DNA from 2 places in the Sporomusa rhizae genome. Region 1 is predicted to be linked to the other one. Evidence: riboswitches for the same ligand, from Rfam matches in the RefSeq annotation. Region 1 holds a riboswitch; the other holds the start of a gene.

Region 1 (4,438 bases):
AACTGAACAGAAAAATAAGGTCAGTGGACGTGAAAATCCGCTGACCTCTCTTTTTTTCTCAGGTGTCGTCTGGTGATCAAACAACAACTGGATAATATAACCTATTAATAATTCTTTAAAATCAAATCTGGTGAATCAGAAGGACTTAGACTCATTACTGCCACAAAACGGACAATTACCACCATAGCCATTACCAGAGCAGTTATCACAATACGTACTACCACAATCTGTAGTAGGGACAAGGGGACAGGTTGAAACCACTGAAAAAGTCAATAAATATCAAGAATTACCCGATTTTGGTATAATGGAGATATAGAATATATCAAAAAAGTGGTGATTAGGCATGCTTAAACCTAAATCAAAACAATTAAGTTTATATTCCATCTTATATGATAAAATACCCGATGATCATATACTTAAAAACATAGATAAAGCGGTAGATTTTAGTTTTATAAACAAGTTGTTAGAGGGCTCATACAGTGAGCATTTTGGCCGTCCAGCTAAGGAACCTGAAATGATGGCAAAGCTTCTGATATTGCAATACCTATATAATCTATCTGATACAAAAGTAATAGAGGAAACCTCGTTAAATCTCGCTTACATGTGGTTTGTTGGCATAAACCCAGATGAGGATTTACCGGATGCAAGCTTGCTTGCCAAATTCAGAACACAACGACTTAAGGATAGTAGTGTCGACGATATCATTAAGGAAGTAGTTCGCCAATGTGTGGAAAAAAACATTATTAAGGGAACCGGACTTAGTATTGACGCTACTCATACAGAAGCCAATACAGCAAAATTAGTTCCCGAGCGAATCATGAAACGTTTAGCAAAAAGAATATTAAAAAATGTGGAGAAGGAATCCGGAGAGATGCCGTCCGGAATAAATACAGACATACCTGATTATAAGGTAATTGAAGACTCTAAAGAGGCTAAGCATGTCATGAAAAATTACTTAGAAAGCATGATGAAAGAAGTCGAAAATAAAGTTGATATCTCAATTATGCCAGAAACGGAAAAAGCGATAGCTGAAGCTAAAGAAATATTAAGTGACAAAAAATTCATCATACAAAAGGGCATACGATCACTTGTAGATAAAGACGCTCGTGTAGGGTATAAATCAAAAACTGATAGTTTTTATGGTTACAAAATAGAATTTACAATGATACCAGAAGAACGTATTATTACAGCTATAGAAACGTGCGATGGTGCTTACGTAGATGGGAGTAAGTTTGACGAATTGTATAACCGCAGTAAAGAATGTGGAAATAACATAAAAGAAGTCTATGGCGACAAGGCCTATTTCCGTAAGCCAATACTTGACACTTTAAAGCTGGACAAAGTGGAGGCTATTATACCAGTAAGTGCCTCCGTATACAAAATTGATGAAAGTAGATTCAGTTATAACAAAGATAGCGATCAGTGGTTTTGCAGAATGGGAAATCATACAGTACATAAAAAACAAGGAAAAAGCAGTTGGGGGCAACAAATTCTAAAGTATACATTTGATAAGACCCTATGCAAAGAGTGCCCCAATAAAGTAGAATGCGCTGGAAAGACATCATCTGTAAAGCGCTTAGATATTGGCATTAATACGGCTGACTATTATGAGCATAGTCAGCGAGCAAATACGCAAGAGTTTAAAGAAAAATATAAAAAGCGTGCAAGCCATGAATGGAAAAACGGCGAGTTGAAGCGCTTTCATGGATTAGACCGTGCCCGAGGGTATGGTCTAAAAAGCATTAGTATGCAAGCCAAGCTAACAGCTTTGGCAGTTAACTTAAAAAGGATAGCCGCGCTGGTATCCTTTTATCGTACATATTTTAAGCGGATATTATTTAAAACGAACTTTGTATTAAGGATTAGCATGAAGCAGGTCAGGTGTGTTGGTTGAAAAAACAGGGATTTTTCAGTGGTTTCGGACAGGTTCGTTGTCCCGGGAAGTAAAAGAGTGTTATACTAGTCTTGAGGTGATAAAATGCCAAGACAAGCTAGAGAGAAAAGTGGAAGTGGAATATATCATCTAATGGTAAGGGGAATAAATAAGCAGAATATATTTGAAGACGAAGAAGATAGAAAAAGATTTTTGGAAACGCTCGAATATTACCACAGGAAGAGCGGCTATTTGTTAATTGGTAAGCAGGCAGGAAAGTGAGGGCACCAAATAATATTGACAAAACCTGCCAAGAAGCTATATATTAATGATAATATAACTTCTTGTAAAAACTTCATACTGCTTGAGCCAGGTGCCCTACGGGGCTTAATAGGGAAGTCCGGTTGAAATCCGGCGCGGTCCCGCCACTGTAATGGGGAGTTAACCCAAGGTATGCCACTGAGACTACTGTGTCTTGGGAAGGTTTGGGTGAGCTACGATCCAGAGCCAGGAGAACTGCCTGTCTGTCAATCACCGTTTTTACTTACGAGCGATGAGGAGGGGATTTTGCAAGAGCTGGCTTTTTCTGCTAATAGTTGGAGAAGACAAACTAACTCGTGTAATTTATAACCCTCCCGGTATACCGGGAGGGTTAATTTTTTGTGAAGGAAACATGCAAGTACCAACAGCGGGAGGATTTTAATAAATGAAAAAAGCAAGCAGGAAAAATCGGACTTTAGTATGTGCACTGTTCAGCAGTTCGTTGCTGCTGACGATGGCGGGGATGGCTCAGGCGGAGGAATTTACGCTCGATCAAGTGGTAGTTACGGCGACAAAAACGCCGGTGAAAAAATCGGAAGTCAATGCTAACATCACGGTAATCACCAAGGAGAAAATTGAGCAGCAGCATTACACGGATCTGTCGCAGGCGCTGCGGGATGTACCGGGAGTTACGGTGTACAATTTTGGTTCTCCGGGGTATGATCAAACTAACGGGCTGCGCATCAACGGCTCAGACAAAATTGTAGTGCTGATTGATGGTATCCGGGCCAATCAGGCGGATCTTAAATTTCCCGCATCTATGTATAACAATCTGGATAATGTTGAACGCATTGAGGTGCTTAAAGGCTCGGCGTCCGCTTTGTACGGCGCGGATGCCCAGGGCGGGGTCATTAATATCATTACCCGCAAAGTGGACAAGGACAGGACCGCGGTCTCAGTCAGCGGCGGCAGTTTTGGCAAAGAACGCTATTCCATCACGCAGGAGGGTGTCGAAGGCGATATGAGCTATCGCCTGTATGCCGCCAAGGATTTATTGGGAACAATGGAGGATGGCAACGGCAGGAAGATGCCGCAATCGCTGGACAACAAAACCATCGGCTTTCAAATTACGCAGAAGTTAAAGGCTAATTCGGATATAACCTTTAGCTATGACCGGGAAATGTCTGATTATATGTATTTGTCCCAATATAATTATGACTGGAGTGGCTGGCCACCGGCCAGAACCCCTGATTATCTGGCGTTTGGTTCGTTAGAAACCAATAAGACGAAATTGATCTACAATACTCAAATCAACGATAAAACCCGGAATCAGTTTTCGGTGATGCATAGCGTGTATGACTCGGTAGATGGTTCTTACGGTCCTAAAAAAGTAAAAACGTTGGTTATTCAGGACCAATTTACCAAACAACTGAACGAACAGCATACGCTGACTGCGGGGATCGATTATTCGAAGGATAAACTGGTCAAGGGATACAACAGCAGTTGGAATACGCAAACTCCCGACGGAATGAGTATCACCAACAAGGCAGTATATATCCAGGACGAGTGGAAAATGGACCGGCAGTGGAACTTGACCACCGGCATCCGCTATGATGACAACTCAGGATACAAAAGTGAAATTACACCACATGTTACATTAGGGTTCAAGCAAAATGACAAGACCAATTATTATGTTTCATACGGGGAGTTTTTCAATACCCCTACCACCTATCAATTGTGGGATGGTAAACACGGAAACTCTTCTTTGAAACCTGAATCCGGGGATAACGCGGAATTCGGGGTCACGCACCAAATCAGTGACACCGCGACGGTATCGGCCCATATTTTCAAACGTACCGTCGATCAGAAAATTAGCTATAATAACATAACAAAACATTACTATAATCTGGACGCCAATGAAGAATCAACAGGCTGGGATGTTCAGTTTAATAAAAAATTCTCCGATAAGTTCCGTGGTTCGTTAGGGTACACGCATACCCATGTTGACGCCGTGGGTTCTACATCCGAAAATGTGAACGGCTATATTCCCAAACAAGCCTGGAATGTGGGGGTTGATTATACCCAGGGACGGCTTGATATAGGACTTATGGGAAGAGGAATTATTGACAAGGTTGGCAATACCGGATATTCAGCGGTATTTCCTTCGTCCACCTACTGGGTATGGGATATAGGTATCAATTACCAGGTTGACAAAAATGCCAAGGCATTTCTGAAAGTCAATAATATATTTGACAAGTTTTATGCGGAACAATCCAATGTTGCCTGGGGCGCAGCCGGTGAATG
Region 2 (4,438 bases), 100 kb from region 1:
GAAAAATAATAGAAATAATCGTCCCCAAAAATTCAAAACAGGCCTTTCAGAAAGGCGAACATCTCTGAAAAGACTATTTTTATAATTCGCCTCTAGACAGTTGAGTCAGGCCCTAGGGGGAAGAAATACAGGGATAATCTTTAAAAAAACGGCTAAGTCCCCGGACAAAGCGACGACCCTTCCGTAGGTTAAACCAACTGAAGGGTCGTTTCTTTATTAGGAAGTATATTCAACTGGAAAAGAGATTTGGTTGATATAGGTTTGCGTATCTGCTGTGAGCCAATGGTTCTTTAAGGGGAAAACATATACGTTACCGGCAACTATTAAACGGTTGCGCTGGATAAAGTCCAGAATCTTATTATATATGGAAGGCATTTTTTGATAATAAGTTCCTTTGAAGCGGACTGTCAGATACAATCCTTCCGGGCGAACAAAGCAGTATTTTTCGGCATTGGTATGGGCAACAGGCGTAAAAAATTGCAGTGTTTTATTAAATTTTTCTGCAAAAAAATCATCTTTACCGATAATCCAACCGGTAGTAAATTCTTTAAAGTGTTCCTTGGAAAAAGCAGTTTGATTATGTTTTGACAGAATTTTGAAGCGTTCCCGTGGCGTCATATCTGTGGTTAAAAATTCGCTGACCAGCAAGAATTTTTTTCCTTGGTAATTTAATTGAATTTGGTCCAATTGAGTTTTGCGTATTTTTTCTATTGTTTTTAAAGACATATGTAAACTATTTTTGATTTTTATTGTTTCATCTATAATTTTATTACATTCTTGTTCTTTTTTCTGTAAAATTTGCTCAAAATTACTGATACTGCGATTATGGAGATAATCTTTAATATCTTGAATGGGGATATTTAATTTTCGCAAATTTAGAATAATTTCCAATATGAGATATTGAGAAACAGAATAGTAACGATAACCATGTTCGTTTACAAATGCCGGGACTAATAATTCGTTTTTATCATAATATAGCAAAGTTTGCTTGGGAATACCATAGAGCGAAGCTAACTCGCCCGCTGTGATGTAGTTTTCTTTTTCATGCGTCATAGGTAATATTCTCCTAAGATATGATGCTGGTAGGAAAAAGCTAAAACAGCGAACTGTAAAAGATCGGCAGCCGTGCCTGTTCAGCCAAGTGCATCTATACTCATTATTGGTGATGAAGTAGATTATGTCAAGGATAGTCATGATTTTTTAGGGATATAAAGAAGTTAGAGTTCCGGGATAAATTGTTAGCGGGAGCAAAATATGCTTGACTGTATGACCACTATATAGATTACAGTAAACAATAAAAGATAATTTTTAAAGAGGTGAAAATAATGAGTACTGAAAAAAAACATCCTGAATATCAAATCCCCAATGACCCACATGCCAAGCACCGTTATGAGAGTGCCATGAAACACGTTCAATTTGCGAAAGAAGCAGGGAAATCTTCGGAAGAAATCCATGAGATTTTTCACAAAGTAATGAACTTCGACCCTAAAAATATCGAAAACATTCCCCAGGATGAAGCTCACAAAAAATACCGCTCCGCAGTAATTCATGCCCAAAAGGCGTTAGAGAACGGTAAAACTTCTGAAGAGGCTCATGCAATCTACAGGAATATTCTCTCGGGAAATACCGAAGGAAAATGTCACCATTCATAATAAAAATCCGTTAGTAAGCGAATTGTTAAGACTTGACTGTATGACTGGTATATAGATTAAAGTTTACGCTGATTGATTCTGAGTTTAATTGAATATCCATGAGAAGATAGGTGCCGAAAGGCTTAATAGGGAAGACCGGTTAAATTCCGGCGCGGTCCCGCCACTGTAACGGGGAGCAAGCTTAAGATATGCCACTGAGAGCGATGATCTTGGGAAGGTTTAAGTAAGCCATGATCCAGAGCCAGGAGAACTGCCTGTCTGATAATCACCGTTGTACCCACGAGCGATGGGAAGGGGATTTATAGTAGCACGTTTGGCTTAGAAGTTGTTCTGCGTCAGTATGTGTTTTTGCTGAAATATTCTCCTGGTCACTGACTAGGAGTTTTTTTAGCATAAAACTGTATCTTTTTTCCGGCTGCCTTGGCAGCCGGATTTTTTTGTATAGAAAGTATGACTTTCGCCAAGGCTCGGCATAAGCCGTGTTTCTTTATCCTGATCGACAGCAATGACGTAGACGGCACCTATGCCATTGGGACAAGCGTTATGAAAGGAAGTTGAATGATGAAAAAGAAAGAAAAGCAGAAGCATTGGGGTAAAAGGCCCCTTATAACAATGCTAATTATTGGGGCCGTACTGTGTGAAGGGATCGTATTTGCCGCAGGAGAAAGCATTCAAAGTTATGACTTGGATACCGTGATTGTTACGGCTCAGCGCACAGAAACCAGGGATTTAGAAACGCCGGCGACGACTACGGTTATTACAGCGAGAGATTTGAAAGAAAAGGGCGCCATCAGTGTTTACGACGCCTTGGAACGTGTAGTCGGGGTACATAGCTATTCTTACGGGTCAGGCGGCGAGGATTACGGCGGAATGTACTCTCGCATTATGGTCCGCGGCTTAGATAAAGGGACATTAGTACTAGTTAACGGAACTCCGGTTAATTTAATGAACGTCAACTCGATGATGAGCTCCATTCCGGTTGAAGCGGTAGAACGGATTGAAATCGTTAAAGGGTCCAATGCAGTTTTATATGGCGCCGAAGCAATGGGCGGCGTTATTAATATCATTACCAAAAAACCTGACGGCAAAGCTGGCGGCAGTATTACAACGACTTATGGCAATTATGATAAAAATTATTCCGCAGCCGTCAACGGCGATAAATTTGAGTTGTTTTATAAAAAGGAGTACAGGGGTGCGATTGACCAATATAATCGTTTATATACAACCAGTACGAAAAAAATTGCCAAAGAAAAAGGAACCAAGGACGCTATATTTCTTAGCTACAATATTACGGACGATCTAACCTTTAATTATGCTTATGCCGATACTGACAGTCATTTTAGGCAATATACTTATAATAAGAGTACAAAAGATTGGACGACTCTTTATAAAAATTACTATTATTATGATAATAGGCAAAATGTTAGCCTTGTTTATAATAATAAAGAGACAGATTATAAGTCCGTACTGGCTTACAATAAAAACAGGTTCAGACCAGGCGGAGACGCAACAACGAATACTGATTTAAGCAGTTATAATTTTGATAACCAAAAAGTATGGCACCTGCGCAATGGAAAAGATTTTCTGGTTGGCGGGGTCACATTGCAAAGCGAGCACTATACCCAAAATTATGGCGCGCACAGAGGTAATTTTAACCGTGACAGCTATGCCGTGTATACTTCGTATTCCCGTCAATTGACAGATGATTTTACCGCTATAGTTGGCTTGCGCGGACACTTCGTGCAGGCAAATGAATACGATGCCGCTCAAAATATTTTGTTGCCGCAATTGCAAACCGTATATAAAATTAACGATCACACCTCATGGTATACCAATATTGGAAAATCATTTGAAATGCCTGCATGTAATTCTCCTTTTTATGGTTCAGGGGCAGTATCGACCGCCATCAAATTAAAACCGCAAGAAGGCTGGAATTATGAAACAGGAATGAAATTCATTCATAACGATGAATCTTTGAAACTGGCAGTGTTTAACATGAAAATTAAAAATAAGTTCAAATGGGTAAAAGAGGATACTGTGATTTTTCCGGGTGGCGATCCCAATACAAGCATACAAATTAACCAGGATCAATTCCGCAATACAGGTATCGAAATAGAATATAACAAGAAGCTCAATGATAACTGGAAATATAATCTTGGCGTATCTTACAGCAATCCTGAAGCTAAAAATGGAAACGATAATTGGGAACAAACCGGTGCTAAATTGCAATATTCTCTTGGAACCACCTATACTAAAAATAAATTCACTGCAAATACAGACTTTTTTGTAACGGCGAAAAGAGAGATGGCGTTTTATAATCTACAAGGCCAAATGACGCCAGTAGACCATAGAGTCCCCAATTATGTTAATTTAAATCTTACTCTTCAATACAATGCTACTCCTAATGACCTAATTACGCTGGCGGGCTACAATTTGTTAGACAGAAATAATCCGATTAATTATAATGAATACTGGTCGACACCGCTTAATTATAGACTTTCTTATACTCATAACTTCTAATTATTAATTTTATTTGCGCGGCAGATATTAGCCTACCCTTCAGCAGGGATTAAACCTAACTGAAGGGTAGCTCTTTATTTTAGTTGATATAGGTTTTTAGTTTGCCTTTTCATGCGTTATAGATATACTCGCCTAGGCTATGATGCGTATCAGCGCAGTAAACCTGTCTATATTTCTTTATTAGTGATGAATTGGTGGGTGTTAAGAATAGGACTGACCATTGACTGTATAACCACTATATAGAGTACAATAGCGAAAAGCTAACT

The links. Region 1 has a riboswitch for cobalamin ahead of SRRS_RS05640 (TonB-dependent receptor plug domain-containing protein). Riboswitches for the same ligand answer to the same signal wherever they lie in the genome.
Region 2: it holds a riboswitch for cobalamin, as region 1 does, so the genes downstream of both, SRRS_RS05405 (TonB-dependent receptor plug domain-containing protein) here and SRRS_RS05640 (TonB-dependent receptor plug domain-containing protein) in region 1, are expected to answer to the same signal.

The regions. Positions count from the first base shown of each region.
Region 1 is NZ_CP156925.1:1,284,596-1,289,033, forward strand. It holds gene SRRS_RS05630 (IS1182 family transposase) at 344-1,894, shown strand; gene SRRS_RS05635 (hypothetical protein) at 1,979-2,155, shown strand; cobalamin riboswitch at 2,228-2,412, shown strand; gene SRRS_RS05640 (TonB-dependent receptor plug domain-containing protein) at 2,580-4,438, shown strand, end outside.
Region 2 is NZ_CP156925.1:1,184,755-1,189,192, forward strand. It holds gene SRRS_RS05385 (redox-sensing transcriptional repressor Rex) at 1-85, shown strand, start outside; gene SRRS_RS05390 (MerR family transcriptional regulator) at 217-1,053, opposite strand; gene SRRS_RS05395 (hypothetical protein) at 1,326-1,652, shown strand; cobalamin riboswitch at 1,744-1,925, shown strand; gene SRRS_RS05400 (hypothetical protein) at 2,040-2,240, opposite strand; gene SRRS_RS05405 (TonB-dependent receptor plug domain-containing protein) at 2,265-4,172, shown strand.